Regions from separate parts of the Paenibacillus sp. FSL H3-0469 genome, predicted to be linked through region 1. Evidence: riboswitches for the same ligand, from Rfam matches in the RefSeq annotation. Region 1 holds a riboswitch; each other region holds the start of a gene.

Region 1 (4,480 bases):
CTGGTCACCGTGGCAGGAGATACAATTGGCCTTCACTGTGGCTTCTGCGCCCGCAGCGTCCAGCACAACTTCCGGCATAGTCGGCTTGTTCTGTTCGGCTACCTCGGATTTACCGGGTAAGGTAAACATTAAGATTACTGCAAAGGCACAGGCGGCAAAAAACAAACCGCTCATGATCCATTTCTGCATCTGCATCCGTCCCTCCATGTAAGCTGCTGACTCCATTATAGCGGATGGTGAAGCGTTATCATAGTATGTGTGTCAAAAAAATGAACACAAATGATCCATTTTTTGCAAAACAATCTGTTTCCGGTGCTATTCCTCATAGACCATGCAATAAAAAGGCTTATTGCCGGTCGGAGTGCGGCGTTCATAGGTATCCGTTATAGTGAACCCGCATTTCTGGTAAGCGCGGATGGCGCGCTGGTTCCAGGTCAGCACCTCCAGGTCGATCTCACGCTCCGGGTAACGCGCCCGTGCTGCCTGAACAATAGCTTTCATGAACAGATGCCCCATGCCGTGACCGCACAGCTCGGGCCGCATTCCAACACCAAGCCGGACTACCCCCTCCATCGGAAAGAGCTGGGCGAAGCCGCACAGATCCCCCTGTCCGTTCACTACAGATACATATTGCTCACTTCGCAGCTGCGGGTCTCCGAACTCCACGCCCAGCGCCTGCATCTGCTCCCAGGACATCCAGCCGTAAATATTATACGGAGGCTTGTAGCTCCACTCACAGATCTCAGCGGCATGCTGCGGCTCCATAGGCACCACATAAAAGGTTAGCGGGGAGCTTATCATTAGGCGAGGCCTCCTTCCAGACGAAACGGTACCATCCTTTAAAGAGGCGGCAAAGCCGTTTCTGCTTGTTCTTAATATTAATTATATACAAAAACGGCTAGTTTCGACGCAAATTCCTTGCGGAAATGCAGAAACTTGACAAACGCCAATAATTATTTTCCGAAAGTTCAGAATCGGTGTTTTACAAATATAGAGGCGGGTAAGTAATTTTATAGACAAAAAAAAGCCCTTCTCCAAGATTTCGGCAAAAATCTCGGAAAAGAGCGTTTGGTTACAAAGGATTATTGTACATCATCATTGTCTTGGGAATCCGAAGCTACATTCTTGTAAGCATCTGTACTCATGATTCGTTTGGCGCCAACGTAACGGTTGACGTAATAGCTGTCACTCAGCGAACTGATGGTTACACCACGTGAGGAAGAGGCATGGGCGAATTCGCCGTCACCGACATAAACACCGACATGAGACACGCCTTTACCATTGGTATTAAAGAATACAAGATCGCCCGGTCTCATCTCGTCACGGGACACGGCAGTGCCCATCTGATACTGGGAGCCGGATTGATGGGGCAGGTTAATGCCGATCTTATCAAAAACATACATTGTAAATCCGGAGCAATCAAACCCGTTAGTTGATGTACCGCCGGACACGTATTTGGTTCCGATGGCTTTGTCAATCACTTTATCCATTTTGGAATCCGCGAAAGCGCTTCCTGCTCCGATGGTGAAGATAATGGACAAGCTTAGTACTGCGGCTGCTAGCTTCTTCTTCAAAAGTAAATACCCCTTCCAATGCCTACGAGGTTAGCTTAAGGGTTCGGTTGAAGGTCCCCTATGACCCCTCTTAGAATAGGAGGTCAATTCACCCAAAGTGGTTCCCCCGTTTCCCTAATTCATTAGGGAACTCGGCACGACTGTTGATTAGGATTAGCGGTTCATTCAATACATGACAAAACCTTTGTTAAAAGCGATTCAATAATTACAAAAATGTTACTAAAAGCTCACTGCGATAATTGTAACAAAGACTAATGCGCTTGGCAATCACTTATAACATATTAATGCATCTTTTTTGCTGTTTTTTAGAGTTATAGCCCTTTCGAAAGACTCATATCTATGCGCAGGGATTATTTTATATGATTTTTTCTTTGTTTTTGCAATAAAATGCTGTTTCAAGGCTGTGGATTCGGGTAAAAGGTAGAATAAGGAAAAGGAAAAACCCGGAAATGATTACGGCAATAATCATCCCGGGCTCGTATAAGTTACATTTAGTTGTTAGAGGCGGAAATATTCGGGGTATGCTTCAAGGGTTCAATCGTAAGCGACAGCTTGGTAGGCTGTTGTGCTCATTACTCGTTTGGCGCCAACGTAACGGTTGGCCCAGTAGGACTGGCTCATCGAACTGATGGTTACACCACGTGAACTTGAGGACTGTGCGAACTTCCCGTTTCCAACATAAATACCGACATGGGACACTCCATTACCCAGGGTATTGAAGAACACGAGATCACCGGAACGCAGATTGCTCTTGGATACACTTGTTCCAACTTTGTACTGTGCTTTGGAGGTACGGGGCAAGGTAAGCCCGACATTTTTGAATACATACTTGGTAAATCCGGAACAGTCGAAGCCGCTGGTGGTTGTGCCCCCGGTTTTATAAGATGTCCCAATGGTTTTTGAAATCACAGTATCCATTTTGGAATCTGCGAAGGCACTGCCTGCTCCGAGTGTGAATACCATCACAAGACCTAGTGCTGCTGCGGTGCATTTTTTCTTGAAATTCTGACTAATCAAAAGATGTACTCCTTCCAGGGCCTGCGAGGTTAGCTTAAGGATTCGGTAGAAGGTTCCCCTATGACCCCTCTAAAGCGAGATCAATTCACCCAAAATATGGTTCCCCCACTTCCCGGTGCAGGGAATTCGGCGTTTTGTGCACCAGAACAGTGACTTATCGGCATTGATTAAATTGCAATAGTTACGGAAGATTTTGCTTTAAATATTACAAGTTTGTTACTACTAGTACAGCCATCATTGTATCAGAGGATTTAGCCTTTTGCAAATGCTTTTGTCCTCCGGTTCAAGCAAAAAAGAGTCCTGCTCCCTGATAAGGGGCTGTGACTCTCTTTAGTATGCCGCTTCAGCAGCTTATTATTGTGGAAATGATTTACTGGACCAGAGGTGATACTGGGCAGCGATTCCCCACATATTCAACAGCGTGGAGGGCAGCGGAGCTGCCTGGCGGAGCATAAGTGCCGGCAATCCGGGATAGAACAGAGCAGAGGCGCTGCAGAGCAGAATTACGGCCAGGCTTCCCGCCCCCAGAATGACGGAAATACCGATCGAAGGCATCAGCACCTTCAGGCAGATTAGCAGCGAGGAGAACATGCCGGTACCTGCGGTATAGCCGAACTGCATATAGAGCAGAAGCTTGCGGACAAGGAAGAGATAGAGCAGCCAGCCCATTACATAAGGCACCAGCCTGAGCAGGAGCTGTACATCGAGAACGCCGCTGAGCAGATGACGGTACATACGCGGAAGCAGCCAATAGAGCGGCAGGAGGGTTAGCGCCCATTCAGCGAGGCTGAACATCAGCACCGGCAGCCCATATTTTCTCATTCCGGGAAAAAAGAACAGTCCCCGCGCTCCGTCGCGCTCCTGGTGAAGCTCGTGCAGCAGCCCTGCACGGATAAAGGGAGTCACCAGCAGCCTTAGCACTGTCAGCGCCAGCAGCATCCATAGCCAGTGCTGGACGGCAGGGTCGGTGTGCAGCGCGGTCTGCCCTTCGATATAATACAGCAGCCTGCCTATTCCGCTGCCGCCGGCATTTGCATCCGGGTAGCGGAGCAGGACAGGGACAACCGCGCTTTTAATGAATTTGTACAGGAAATATCCCCAGAACAGCCGGTAGATAAATAGCAGAATCAGTATATAGAACTGCTCTTTCATGCTGATCCAACCGCGGGCAATTGAACTTTTCACCATTCCTTCACCTCACCAGACAAGAGTTCCGAGCAGGGTTTCAAGCAGAGCAGATGCGCTAAGCGTCCAGCGGGAGAGTGTACGCGGCTCGAGCTCCGCCATTCTGAAATTATTTAGATGCCTGCTCTCCAGCAGAATGGAATGCCCCGGATCGATCTCTGCGGAGACCAGCGGCGCTTTATATGCTAACTCAAAGGAGGTTGCCTTACCCTCGCCATTCCAGTATTGCTGCACAGTGTACCCGTCTGCGAAGGTGAATTTAACGGGAACATCGGGGTACAGGCTGCCCTTATTGCTTACATCGACCACAGCGCTATAGCGGCTGCCCCCGCCATCGCTGTTGTCCGGTTTGACCGTGAGCCTGATATCATCAACTGCGAAGTCGGGTGCACCCCCGCTATAGACATACCGTTCAAAATAAGTCTGCCAGGATTGCTTGGTCACTTTCTCCACAACCTTCTGGAAGTCGGCGGTGGACGGATGCTGGAAGCGGTATTTGCGGGCATAAGCGGCGAGGATGGCATCCATATTCTTGGTCCCCGCGATCCGTTCGATATCCTTCAGCACCAGCTTGCCGCGAATGTACACATTGCGTGTGTAGGCATCATCACCAGTATATTTCCAGGTCTCCAGCTTAAGGGGCTGTGAGGAGGACACCAGGCTGGACTGCAGCGGGAGGCTAGAGACAACACCATATTCCTGTT
Region 2 (4,480 bases), 3.7 Mb from region 1:
GGCTTTCGGGCTTGCTGCAGGTACCGGGGATTCGCTGAACGGAGTCATCTTCTATCTGCTTCACGATATGCTGGCTAAAGGGCTCCTGTTTATACTGGGCGGATTAATCATCTCCGCAGCAGGAACAGATCGTTTGAGTGGTATGGGAGGCATGATCAAAAAATATCCGCTGCTGGGCTGGATGTTCTTCATCCTGGCTCTTGCATTGGTAGGGATTCCGCCGCTGAGCGGTTTTGCCGGAAAGCTGCTGATCATCCGCGGAGCTTTGGATGCCGGTATGCTGACACTGTCTCTGATCGGTCTCGGCTCAAGCTTTATGGTGCTGTATTCCTTAATCAAGATGTTCAGGCTGGCCTTCTGGGGAAATGAACCTGAGAGAGAACTGCCTGCTGTGAACCTGAAGAGAGCTTCTGCTGTCGCCGCTGCACTGCTTGTGCTTGTCATTGCAATGGGTATTGGAGCAGATGCTCTATATGCCTATGTAGCACAGGCCGGAGAGGTTCTGGCTTCACCTGCGGAATACATTCAAGCCATACTGAAGGAGTAGATATAATGGCTCTACAATTCTTGTTTAATCTGTTAGTTGCTTTATTGTGGATGGCAATCAATAATAGCAGCTCCGGCGCCACTTTTCTTATCGGGTTTCTGCTCGGCATAGGGATGCTGCTGTTATTCAGAAGATCCAAGCCTCAGGCCCGGCCATTTTATTTAAAACGCCTATGGTCCATATTCAAGCTGCTGCTGATCTTTATCCGCGAATTGACCATCTCGAACTTTGTGGTAATTTATCATATTCTTCGTCCGAAGCTGGCGATCCGCCCTGGAATATTCGCCTATGAGACGGCGTTAACCTCAGCCTGGGAAGTTACACTGTTGTCTTGTCTAATATGTCTGACTCCTGGCACGCTGACCCTTGATGTGTCGAGGGATGGGAAGACCCTATTTATTCATGCCATTGACATCAAAGATGCTGAGGAAATGGTGAAGCAGATCCGGGGTAATTTCGAACAAGTGATCATGGAGGTGACCCGCTGATGGTCTCCGTACTATTAACTACCGCATTGATCATTCTGGGAATGGCCATACTCGCGTGCCTGTTCCGGCTTCTGAAAGGACCTACCCGTTCGGATAGGGTGGCCGCCCTAGATACGATAGGCATTCATGTACTGGCTATGATTACTGTCATTAGTATGCTGCTGGATACCCGCAATTTTCTTGAGGTAATTCTGGTTATAGGTATTCTGACGTTTATTGGAACCACTGCACTCGCAAGGTATATCGAACGTGGGGTTGTTGTGGAAGAAGGAGGGGAACTGCATGACAGGTGAGTTGTTTAGCTCGATTCTAGTGGTGCTGGGCGCCATTTTTTGCGGCATCAGTGCCTTTGGCCTGATCCGGCTGCCCGATGTCTATCTGCGTTCACATGCGGCCACCAAAAGCGCAACGTTCGGGGTGTTATGTTTACTGGGCGGCGGCTTCCTTTACTTTTGGTTCAAAGATGGAGAGATCAGTGTCAAGCTGCTGCTGGCGATTCTTTTTGTATTCATCACTTCGCCGGTCGCAGGCCATCTAAATGGCCGGGCGGCCTACCGTTCGGGCGTTCCCTTGTGGAAAAACAGCGTACAGGATGATCTGCTGACCCATAAGGAAAGAAGTAAGGAGCAATCTGAGAAATGATATTTGCCGCTGAATTCCTGTAAAGGAAACGGGGGAACCAAAAGTTCCGGGGTGAATCTCGAGAATATCGAGTAGGGCTACTCAGGTCCGAATCCGTCAGCTAACCCCGTAAGCGTTCATGAGAGGGGAATCCTGCAGTGCCTATTGTTGATGTCAACGGAACAACCTTGTATTATGAGATATCGGGTAGCGGTCTGCCCATCGTTTTTATCCATGATTATTCGACCTCCCACCATCTTTTTGAACCACAGGCGGAATATTTCAGTAAGCGCGCGAAAGTAATTGTCTATGATCTAAGAGGAAACGGGCTGTCAGGGAAGATGAATGTTGAGATTGGCCGGATCGTAGACACTCAAGTTGAGGATCTAAAGGCATTATTAGATAAGCTGGATGTAGAAAAGATTGTAATTGTAGCCTGCTCCAGTGGAGCTATACTTGCCCAGAAGTTCGCCTATCTATTCCCTGAGCGGGTGATTACCATGATTTTGGTGGATAGTTATTTTCAAGGTGATTACTCTGCTAGCGGAAGTAAGTTGAAAGAAGCGTTGCAGTTCTGTGCCTGGATTTCTCATTATCTCCCTGCTGAAATGTTTATCAAGCCTTTACGTATCACCTATCACAGGTGGCTCTTGGCTTACCATATCTTGAGAAAAGAGCTTATGCATAAACGGACGACAGAATGGATTAAGCAACGCATGGCGTTGAAGTATTCGGACGGTTACGGGTTTGCGCTGCGGCTGCAAATTCCGGTGCTGATCGTGTCAGGTAATCACAATGAGCGGGTGTTAGAGCAAGTTAAAAAAACAGCGGCTAAGTATCCCAAAGCTCATTTAGCGATCATCGAGAATGCCATGTATCCTAGTCACCTATGTCAACCGCAATTATTTAACCGGCTTTTGCTCGATTATCTAAAGGATCAACAGTGTTTTCAACAAGAGCTACCTGGCTGATACTCTCACTGGACACACACCCTTGAAGGTGACGCAGCGCTGTTTATTTACGAAAAGAATCATTACAGGAGCCAGTGATATGTTTACAAAAAGGTACCTTTGGTTTACTCGAAAACTCAGTCTAACCTCATCAAGAATTATTCTTTTAGGTTTTGCTGTAACCATCATTCTGGGGACAATTATGTTGTCCTTACCGGTATCTTCATCCACCGGAACTAGTGTGGGATGGCTAAATGCATTGTTTACCTCAACTTCAGCTGTGTGTGTCACTGGATTGGTGGTGCTGGATACAGGAACCGACTTTTCCAACTTTGGACAAATCATTATCCTGCTCCTCATTCAAATCGGAGGATTAGGATTCATGACGTTCAGTGTTCTAATTGCCGTAATTCTGGGGAAGAAGATTGGGCTGAAGGAGCGTTTACTCATCCAGCAATCTTCGAACTCCATTGAAACACAAGGGGTCGTCCGGCTATCACTAAGCATTGTACTAATCTCATTTATCTTCGAAACTCTTGGGGCATTGTTGTTGACCATCCGGTGGGCGAATGACCTGGGTGTTGCCAAAGCCCTATATTATGGAATTTTCCATTCCATCTCGGCCTTTAATAACGCAGGTTTTTCATTATGGTCGGATAGTCTGAGCCGGTATGTTGGTGATCCGTTAGTCAATATTGTCATTTCATTTTTATTTATCATTGGTGGAATTGGATTTATTGTGATTCTGGATCTATACCGCAAGAGAAGCTGGAAGGCTCTGTCTTTTCACACAAAAATCGTGCTAATCACTTCAGGAGTGCTTTGTTTTGCAGGGTTTCTGGTCATATTTGTCTTTGAGCTTTTTAATACCAGAACATTTGGTACACTCACATGGGGGGGAAGAATCTGGGGTGGATATTTCCAGGGAGTGGTTACCCGCACAGCGGGTTTCAACTCCATTGATATTGGTGCGATGTTACCGGCGTCCCAGTTCTTTATGATCTTTCTGATGTTCATAGGAGCTTCATCAGGCTCGACAGGCGGGGGGATCAAGACGACCACCTTTGCGGTACTCATATTAAGCATCTTCTCAACCATCAAGGGGAATGCTGATGTGCAGCTGCTAAAAAAACGGATACCTCAAGATCTTATTTTCAGATCACTGGCTGTAATGACCATCTCCTTAGGCCTTGTTCTTGGAGCAACCTTTTTATTAACAATTACTGAATATACCCGCCATACGGATATTCTTGCTCTTTTATTTGAAGCTACATCAGCCTTTGGAACCGTGGGCATGTCCATGGGCTTAACCCCTGATCTGTCACCAATTGGTAAATGTATCATCATAGTTATAATGTATATTGGGAGACTGGGCCCTTTAACCTTAGCCTTTGCCTTGGCACAAAAAAGTGTTAAACAGAAGTACCGTTACCCAGAGGACAAGTTGCTGATTGGTTAGTAAGTAAGGAGTAGTTGGAACTGATTGAAAGGAGAAGTTCTTCCGTTTACGGGTAGAACTTCTCCTTTTTTATCTTCATTTTTATAGTAGAAGCTTCTCCATAATCATCACATCAATAAACGTTTTGTCTATAATCCCCTGCTTCTCCAATAGACCAACCTGCCGGTAGCCCATCTTCCGATACAACCCTTGACCACTCTCATTAAACGGGAAGGTAAAGAGAACGATTTTATAAAAGCTATTTTCCTTGGCCACCTTGTGCAAAGAATCCAGGAGCGAGTTGCCTACACCTTGGCCACGGAAGCGGCGATCAATGTAAACGGACAGGTCAGCTACCCCGTTATAAGCGCAGCGGAGGGAATAGGGATTCAGGGAGGCCCAGCCAATCACTTCACCTTCTCGTTCCGCTACAATA
Region 3 (4,480 bases), 2.5 Mb from region 1:
GCTGAAGCTGCTGCGGCAGCTGGAGGCGATAGCTCCGGTCCGTTCCAGACGGCCTTTGACGGTACACCGCTCGGCGGCGACCGCCTGATGCGCATCGGCCTTGTAGTCTCCGACCTGCGCGGAGATTACGCAAGCTGCACTTACCGCCTGAGAGCGGTGCAGCGCTGATCTACAGCTTGCTTTTCATTATAAGGCTGCTGCTTCGTACAGCTTCGTACTGCTTAAGGCATACCACAGGCGTCAGCCTCCTTTTGGAGATTGACGCCTGTTTTTTTGGTGGAGAGATGCAGTCAGGAAGGCGGCTTTGCTGCCGGTTCATTAACTACTTACTACCTCCCCCTATTCCTCATCTACTCCTGTCCATGTTCATGATCCCGGCCAAATAACCCGCTGAGCGCCTCTGTTACGTCCATGCCGGTAAGTGTCTTGGTCAGCTCAGGCACCTGGGCCATGATTTTGGCGATATCGCCGGTAATTTTGTTCACGCCAGAGGAAGCGCCGTCCTGAGAGATGACCGTGATCTTGTCTACCTTGGCTAGCGGGGAGGCGATTTTCTCAGCCAGCTCCGGCAGGATTTTCAGAAATTCCACGGTCAGGGCAGCTTGAGTGAACTGTTTGTACGCCTCAGCCTTCTTCTGAAGTGCTCCCGCTTCCGCCGCTCCGGCGAGCTGTACGATCTCTGCATTCGCCTTCCCTTTTGCCAGCTCCGCCTCTGCTGTTGCCAGTCCGCGCTTGGTTGTGGTAGCTGCCTCGGCTTCCGCCTCCAGAATCTGCCGCTGCTTGGCGGCTTCTGCTCTCATGATCGTCGCCTGATTCTCCGCCTGGGCAGGCTTGATTACCGTCGCCTCCAGCTCCTTCTGCTTCAGCTCGACCTCAATCTCCCGGACTGTGCGGTTGGCTTCGGCCTCCATCTGAGTGATTTTCACCTGTTCCGTAACCAGTGACTGCTTGATCTTGTTCTGCTGCAATTCGTACGCCAGATCCGCTTGCGCCTTCTTCACCTCGGTCTCCAGCTTGAAATCCGCCTGCTTAATATTCAGCTCCTTCTCGAACAGGGATTCCTTCGCACGGGCGGCGGTTCCCGCTTCTATGGTCGCCTGATGGGCATTGGCTTTGGCAATGGAGGATTCCTTCTCCGCTTCGGCCTGCTTGATCTGAATGTCGCGTTCGGCTTCGGCCTTGGCAATACTGGCGTCGCGGCGGATACGCTCAATCTCGGGCACCCCCATATTGTCGATGTACCCTTTGTCGTCGGTAATCTTCTTGATGGTGAAGCTGACCACCTCCAGCCCCATTTTGTCGAGATCCTCTGAGCAGGTCTCCCGCATCTTGCTGTTGATTTCGTCTGGGGTCTTGAGTATGGATTCTACACTGAGCTGGCCGATGAGGCCGCGCAGATGACCCTCCACCGAATGCAAAATAATCGTCTCACGGTCCTCTTCCGGCCGGTCAATGAACTGTTCACTGGCAGTGAGAATCGCGGTTGGATCGCTTTTAATCTTAATTTGGGCGACTGCCTCCAGGTTCAGCTTGATGCCTTGACGAGAGAACATGGCCTGCGCCGGGATAACATCGAAGCTCATCAGCATCATGGAGATGGTTTTATTGTTCTGAAAGCCGGGGATGACGAACGTCCCGCCGCCCTGAACCACTCTTTTGCCGCCGAGACCGTATACGATCATGGCCTGATTGGGCGGAACCTTTTTATACGCGGTCACAATACTGGTTAACGCCAGCAGAATCACTACAACAATAGCTCCGGTTACATATAAAATTAACATTTGCTCCGACACTCCCCGTTAGTTATGTTCCATTTCCCGTTCGAACAGAGTGACCGCTGCGATCCCCTTATCCGTCTTCACAATAATCACCCGGTCGCCCCGCAGCAGCTGCTGGCCGGATTCCGCCCGCACGCCGATGGAGCGCATGGTCCCGTGCAGCACATACTTCATCTCTCCCACAGCCCCATCCGCTGCGGCGATGCTGATATACCCGAGCTGGCCGGCCGGATCATAATCCAGTTCACTCATACTGCTGTCATACCGGGTCATCACCCGTGCCAGCACGGTGTAGAGCAGAATGCCCGGCAGCAGGGCAATCAAAGTACAGACCAGCACTACGGCAAGCAATTGCATCCCGCTGTAATTGACAAGCATATACCCCGTGCCGCCCCAGACGGTGACAAACACCATCAACGGAAGAATCGGCAGGAAGCCCGGTCCACCCGCATCCCCGCCCCCGACATGCAGGTGGCCTGCCAGACCATGTCCATGAATGCTGCCGCTGAGGATAAGCAGGAGGCCCACCCAGAAGCAGACGATAAATACAGTAACGATGGTAACCCCTCCTTTCAATGTAATGTGATGATGCATTAGCTGACTATTTGGGTGATGCGGAAACAGACTAATGTGGTACATACAAGACTAATTCGTATTTAAATTGACTAATTAATGTTGTTATATGATTTAATTGTGCTTCTCTCCGTCACTATTTCCTTTAATTTTCACTTTAGGCTGCTTGGTTAGTAGGGGCTGAGACGCAACTTGGCATTGCCGGGATTCAGGTGCACTTGTGCTCTTCATTTGCTCGTTTAGCCAACATTGCCGGGATTCAGGTGCACTTGTGCTCTTCATCCTCCCACTTTCCTCTGCATTTGAGGGATTAATCCCTCTCATTTCCACCTCCAGCCCATTTTCAGCGCAATCTGAGGGATTAATCCCTCTCATTTCCGCATCCAGCCCATTTTCAGCGCAATTAGTGGGATTTATCCCTCTCCTGCACAACAAAAAGACCACAGCAGCAGGGCTCTCCGTGGTCGGTTAATCGATCATGGCGCTCATCCTCTCTCTTCGAGGCTTACGGGGTTAGCTGACGGATTCGGACAGCGAGATTGCCCTACCTCACCAGAGCCATAGTAGCACGCTGGCAAGGATTCACCCCGGGTACTCAGCAGCCCATCCTTAAGCCGCCTGCACCAGTTGGTTCCCCCGTTCCCGTTACGGAATTCAGCCATTTCAAGAACAGTGTCATTTCATTCGGTTGTTGATTGAATCTTACGCCTGCAGCCATTTAATGTAAAACCTCACGGATGACAAAAGAAGCCAAAATTGCTGTCCCTTCGCGAATGAAGGCGCATTCTTCAGCTCTGCTCTTATCCGCCCGGGGATTTGCTCGCGCTATCGTCTGTTTACACCAACATTACTCATCCTCTCACTTACTCACCTACTCACTTACTCACCTAGTCATCTACTCATCTACTCATCTACTCACCTACTCACCTACTCACCTACTCACCTACTCACCTACTCACCTACTCACCTACTCATCTACTCATCTACTCATCTACTCATCTACTCACCTACTCATCTACTCACCTACTCATCTACTCACCTACTCATCTACGTACCTACGCACTTACTCGCCTACTCCACCATTTCTCATTATCCTCACAATGACTTCCTCCTAACTCATCCCTCATCCCCCACCTTTTTTCTCCAGCTCATTATTACAAATTTAAAACATTCACACTTCCGTCACTCGATGCTCATTGTGCAATCTTTCCCTTTGAGCAATAATAGAATCTATAGATTCTATAGCGCCTTTAACTTTTGAAGAAAGGAGGAACGTTGAAATTTGAATTCGAAACTGAATTTGCGGGACAAAAAAAAGGAAGCCACCTCCTACGCCTTAGCCGTAGCGGCCTTCGAGCTTGCGCTTGAGCATGGCATGGACGGCTTCATTGTCGACGATGTTGTTCAGAAGGCCGGGTATTCCCGGCGGACTTTTGCGAATTACTTCTCCTGTAAAGAAGAGGCAGTCGCTGCCTACTTCATTGGCATTATTGCTGTCCAAGAGAAAGAGGAAGAAAATAACCCGCTGGCTGCTCTGCCGCCCGATGCTACACCGCTCGATGCCCTGTACAATCTGCTGAAGCTGCAATTCACCTCGGAGTTCCTGCATAAGCTGCGGCAGTTCGTCTCTTTGGCGAATCAGTATCCGTCTCTGGAGCCTTACATTCTCAATGTCTTTCGGCATTTGCAGATCACCGCCCAGGACACGCTGGAGCAGTTCACCCGTGGACGGTATGCCGATGGATATACCCACCTGCTGGTAGGTGCCGTCTATGGGGCCTTCGTGCCTATCTTGGACGGACGGCTGAATGTCATGCTGCCGGGCGAACAGCTGAGTGAAGGCTCCGATGCCATGCTGTTTGAACAATACCTGAATTCCATGTTTGCTTATTTACGCAACGGCTTCTAAATTCACAGATAAAGAGGAGAAACCATTACATGTCTACCTTTCTATACCGCTTAGGAAAATCTGCTTATGCCAAGCCTTGGGCCTTCATTGCAGTCTGGATCATTGTACTCGGAGTTGTAGGCACCCTGATTGGAGTCAACGGCATTCAATCCAGCTCTGAGATGAAAATTGAAGGCACTGAGTCGCAAAAAGTGCTGGATAAGCTGACAAAAGAGCTGCC
Region 4 (4,480 bases), 3.6 Mb from region 1:
ATACAGGAGGCGGGGAGTCAGCAGAGGAGAATGAAGCCGTATAAGACAGCGATTGCCAACAAGAGAGTTAACATTATATACTTTGAAAGTAACTATTCTTTTATCACGACAGTCCTGAGGACGGAAAGGAACTCTCTTTGAGCAAAACAAAAAAGAACAATGTCATGGCTCCCCAGATGAGTAAGCAGGAGAAGCGCAGGGCAGAGCAGGAACAGCAGAAGCAGAAAACGAGAATTCTGATCGTGAGTACGGTGGCCATCGTCGTTATTATTTTTGTAGGCTTATTCATGCTTGCTTCGAAGGACTCTTCGCCTGCAGGCACAGACAGTAAGCCGGTTGCCTTCAATTACAGTGAAATGATGCGGCTCGGCAAGGAGGATGCTCCGGTCAAAATTGTGGAATTCGGTGATTTCAAATGTCCGGCTTGCGCCCAGTTCACCGGTGTGATCAAACCGCAGATCGTTCAAGGTTATGTAGATCAGAATAAAGCAGCCTTCTATTTCGTGAATCTGGCCTTCATCGGCAAGGATTCCAGAACGGCCTCCCTGGCAGCGCTATCGGTGTATCATCAGAACCAGGAAGCGTTCTGGAAATACTTCGATGCGATCTATGCCAACCAGGGGAATGAAGACAAGGAGTGGGCTACGCCCGACTTCATGGTGAGTCTCGCCAAGCAGCTGGAGCTGCCGGTGGATTATGACCTGCTGCGCAAGGATATTGATGACCGCACCTATGCGAAGGAACTGGACCGGGATATTCAGCTTGGCTCCGATACGGGCGTAACGAATACGCCATCCTTGTACGTGAACGGCATCAAGGTGAACGAGCCCTTCAATATGGAGGCGATTGACGCCCAGATTCAGGCAGCAACAGCAGCAGCGGGAGCAGGGGCCGCCCAATGACCGCCTTCTCTGCCTTCTGCCGGCGTAATTGTCTCTACTTGGCCTGGTTCGTCTGTGTGGTAGCTGTAGCGGGCAGCCTGTATCTCAGTGAGGTCCTGCATTACGAGCCGTGCAAGCTGTGCTGGTTCCAGCGGATCTTCATGTACCCGCAGTTGTTCCTGCTGGGGATCGCCACCTACCGGGCGGACAAGCGGATCATTCCTTATGTGCTTCCTCTTAGTCTGATCGGCGGCTGCATCTCTATTTATCATTATGCAGAGCAGAAAATTCCGGCGCTCAGCAAGGTGCTTCCCTGCACCATTGGCGTACCGTGCAACAAGGATTATCTGAATTGGTTCGGATTTGTAACGGTCCCTCTGCTTGCACTTATAGCCTTTGCCTTAATCTCCATTCTGCTCTGGACAGGACGCAAAGAGGAGCCTGCAGAGTAAGTAGCTGACGGGCAGAAGGAAGAGAAGAGAATGCCCTTAATTTTAGCAAAAAATATTATACAAAAACCCTGTAAAATCACGTGTTAAAGGGATAATGAAAGAGAATGAAAGATCAAGACATACCGGATGATGAATTTGGTTGTTTTGAGTGCTTTTCATTCTTTTTTCATTTGTTTCCACGCTTTACGGAAGACGCGTTGTAGCTTAATATTAGTCCTTGTGAGAAGTTGAATATGCGCTGAATTTTCCGGATGGAAAAACGGGGGAACCACACTTTGGCCAAGGCCAAAAGGGGTGAATCGGAGCGGGCCGCCAGGGCCTGTAACCGTAGGGCTACCACAGTCCGAATCCGCCAGCTAACCTCGTAAGCCAGCAGTGGGATAATGACCATGCACTCTAAGGCATGCGGATCATTTCCGTATGCTTATTTTGGTGCCTGCATTTATGAAATCCACTTATGAAAACAGCGCAGGGAAACCCGTTTCAACTTAACCAAGAGAGGAACTGTTACTACAATGGTAAGCAAGGTAAAACGACTATTGATCGGGCGTCCGATGAAGTCGAACGAACTCGATCATGAAAAGTTATCCAAGGTGAAAGCACTGGCTGTCCTGTCTTCTGATGCGCTCTCGTCTGTAGCCTACGGAACAGAACAAATTCTAATCGTACTGGTGGCCGCCGGGTTCACCGCCATCTGGTACTCATTGCCAATTGCATTAGCCGTATTGGGCCTGCTGGCTATTCTGATTTTATCCTACCGGCAGACGATCTTCGCTTATCCCCAGGGCGGGGGCGCGTACATTGTCGCCAAAAGCAATCTGGGGGTGCATACCGGCTTATTGGCCGGCGGCTCTCTGCTGGTGGATTACATTCTGACGGTGGCGGTAAGCGCCTCGGCGGGGACGGATGCGATCACTTCAGCTTTTCCAAATCTGCATAATCATAGTGTCCTCATAGCGGTATCTGTTATCTTGCTCTTAACGATTGTTAACCTGCGCGGGGTGACCGAATCGGCTTCGTTCATCGCTATCCCGGTCTATCTGTTCGTCGTCTCCATCTTCGTGCTGATTATCGCAGGGATCTTCAAATATGTAACCGGCGGGGCTCATGCCCAGGTTCCTGAGATTGGCTCGGCGGTGTCGAACGTGAGTATGTTTCTGCTGCTGAAGGCATTCAGCTCCGGCTGTTCGGCTCTGACCGGGGTTGAGGCTGTCTCCAATGCCATTCCAAACTTCAAAGCGCCGGCGGAGAAAAATGCAGCCAAAACGCTGATGCTCATGGGCCTCATTCTCGGGGTGATGTTCACAGGCATTACGCTGCTCGCTTACTGGTACGGCATCATGCCTGATGAGAAGGCTACCGTGGTCTCACAGATTACCGAGTCTACCTTCGGCCGGGGCGGGCTGTACTTCTTCATTCAGGGGATTACGGCGGTTATCCTGTTCCTGGCAGCCAATACGGCATACTCAGCCTTCCCGCTGCTGGCGTTCATGTTCGCCAAAGACAAATATCTGCCCCATGCCTTCATGGTGCGCGGCGACCGGCTCGGCTTCTCCAACGGTATTATTTTCCTCGGCGTCATGTCGGCAGTGCTGGTAGCGGCGTTTCACGGGAATACAGAAGGACTTATTCCATTATATGCAGTAGGGGTATTCATTCCGTTCACGCTATCGCAGCTTGGCATGATGGTCCAATGGTACAGAACGAAGCCGCAAGGCTGGCAGAGCAAGTTCGCCGTGAATACGGTCGGGATGCTAACTACATTAACGATCACCATGATCTTCATCATCACCAAATTCTCCAGCGTGTGGATGGCTTTCATCTTCCTGCCGGTCGTCATTATCGTGTTCCACCGGATTCACCGCCATTATATGAATATTGCCGATCAGCTGCGAATCTGTCCGGCAACAGATAAGCCTTGTATCAAAGGAAGCACCGTAGTCGTTCCTGTCGCCGGTGTGACCCGCGCTGTACTGCATTCGATCAGCTATGCGAAGTCTTTGACCGATAATGTGGTCGCTGTATATGTAGGCTTCGATGAAGAAGAGATTCACAAGATGGAGCAAAAGTGGGAGGAGTGGAACCCCGGAGTTCGCCTGATCGTCCTGCGCTCCCGTTACCGCAGTATTATCCGCCCGCTGGTGAAGTTCATCGATACAGTAGAGTGGAAGACCTCTTCAACGGATCATATTACTGTCCTGATTCCGCAATTCGTGACCAAGCATTGGTGGCAGGCAGTGCTGCATAATCAGACCAGCTTGTTCATCCGCTCTTATTTAATGAATCAGAAGGACATTGTCATCGCCACGGTTCCTTTCCATTTGCATAAATAATATAGAGGATTATAGGAAGACGGCTGTTTCTGCTTATTGCGGAGGCGGCCGTTTTGCCGTTACTATAAGTTATTGGTTGACATAGAGAATGAGAATCAATATCATCAGTATAGACAAGAAGAAAGTAACAGAGCTTTTGCCAATCATGAGGGTAACATACAGGAGGGGTATTCAATGTTTTCGTTCAACCTGCAAGGATCAAGAAGCGGGAAGCTGGCGGTGGCCGGACTTATGACTACAACACTGCTGCTATCCGCTTGCGGAAATAATAATAGCAATGCAGGCAGTAACGGTGGAGCAAGCACTGCACCTGCAGCAACCGTGGAAGCCACTGCGGATGCCACTGCGGATGCCACTGCGGTGCCTGCAGCAACTGCCGCACCTGCGGTGGAGAAGACCGTAACGGATGCGATGGGGCATAAGGTGACTGTTCCCGCTAACCCACAGCGTGTCATTGCTTCTTATCTGGAAGATTATCTGGTAGCACTCGGCGTGACTCCGGTTGCCCAATGGTCTACGAAGAATGGTACTCAGAAATACCTCGATGCTGAGCTTAAGGATGTTCCGCCGATCAGCTATGACCTGCCGCTGGAAGCCGTCACCAGCTTCACTCCTGATTTCCACATCGTCCAGTCGGAAGGCTCGGTTCAGAACGGTCTTTATGACCAGCTGAACAAAATCGCACCAACCTATGTACTGGGCGACGAAGTCAGCAGTGACTGGCGCGCGGCTACGCTCAAAATCGGTGAGCTGCTTAATAAAACACCAGAAGCTGAGAAGGCTATTGCAGACTATGACCAGAAAGCGGCTTCGG

What was found. Region 1 has a riboswitch for cyclic di-AMP ahead of NSS83_RS20305 (C40 family peptidase). Riboswitches for the same ligand answer to the same signal wherever they lie in the genome.
Region 2: linked by a shared signal. The riboswitch ahead of NSS83_RS03675 (alpha/beta hydrolase) and the one ahead of NSS83_RS20305 (C40 family peptidase) in region 1 are both predicted to bind cyclic di-AMP.
Region 3: linked by a shared signal. The riboswitch ahead of NSS83_RS09345 (hypothetical protein) and the one ahead of NSS83_RS20305 (C40 family peptidase) in region 1 are both predicted to bind cyclic di-AMP.
Region 4: linked by a shared signal. The riboswitch ahead of NSS83_RS04250 (APC family permease) and the one ahead of NSS83_RS20305 (C40 family peptidase) in region 1 are both predicted to bind cyclic di-AMP.

The regions. Positions count from the first base shown of each region.
Region 1 covers NZ_CP150302.1:4,596,234-4,600,713, forward strand. The annotation lists gene NSS83_RS20290 (cytochrome c) at 1-189, opposite strand, end outside; gene NSS83_RS20295 (GNAT family protein) at 316-801, opposite strand; gene NSS83_RS20300 (C40 family peptidase) at 1,083-1,574, opposite strand; cyclic di-AMP (ydaO/yuaA leader) riboswitch at 1,579-1,721, opposite strand; gene NSS83_RS20305 (C40 family peptidase) at 2,109-2,537, opposite strand; cyclic di-AMP (ydaO/yuaA leader) riboswitch at 2,595-2,733, opposite strand; gene NSS83_RS20310 (hypothetical protein) at 2,946-3,779, opposite strand; gene NSS83_RS20315 (M1 family aminopeptidase) at 3,789-4,480, opposite strand, start outside.
Region 2 covers NZ_CP150302.1:880,830-885,309, forward strand. The annotation lists gene NSS83_RS03655 (Na+/H+ antiporter subunit D) at 1-547, shown strand, start outside; gene NSS83_RS03660 (Na+/H+ antiporter subunit E) at 553-1,035, shown strand; gene NSS83_RS03665 (Na(+)/H(+) antiporter subunit F1) at 1,035-1,328, shown strand; gene mnhG (monovalent cation/H(+) antiporter subunit G) at 1,318-1,677, shown strand; cyclic di-AMP (ydaO/yuaA leader) riboswitch at 1,675-1,807, shown strand; gene NSS83_RS03675 (alpha/beta hydrolase) at 1,815-2,627, shown strand; gene NSS83_RS03680 (TrkH family potassium uptake protein) at 2,707-4,065, shown strand; gene NSS83_RS03685 (arsinothricin resistance N-acetyltransferase ArsN1 family A) at 4,147-4,480, opposite strand, start outside.
Region 3 covers NZ_CP150302.1:2,110,588-2,115,067, forward strand. The annotation lists gene NSS83_RS09335 (alpha-galactosidase) at 1-168, shown strand, start outside; gene NSS83_RS09340 (SPFH domain-containing protein) at 351-1,781, opposite strand; gene NSS83_RS09345 (hypothetical protein) at 1,800-2,354, opposite strand; cyclic di-AMP (ydaO/yuaA leader) riboswitch at 2,839-3,021, opposite strand; gene NSS83_RS09350 (TetR/AcrR family transcriptional regulator) at 3,634-4,260, shown strand; gene NSS83_RS09355 (MMPL family transporter) at 4,290-4,480, shown strand, end outside.
Region 4 covers NZ_CP150302.1:997,596-1,002,075, reverse strand. The annotation lists gene NSS83_RS04265 (ATP-binding protein) at 1-44, shown strand, start outside; gene NSS83_RS04260 (DsbA family protein) at 138-902, shown strand; gene NSS83_RS04255 (disulfide oxidoreductase) at 899-1,333, shown strand; cyclic di-AMP (ydaO/yuaA leader) riboswitch at 1,560-1,720, shown strand; gene NSS83_RS04250 (APC family permease) at 1,849-3,666, shown strand; gene NSS83_RS04245 (ABC transporter substrate-binding protein) at 3,841-4,480, shown strand, end outside.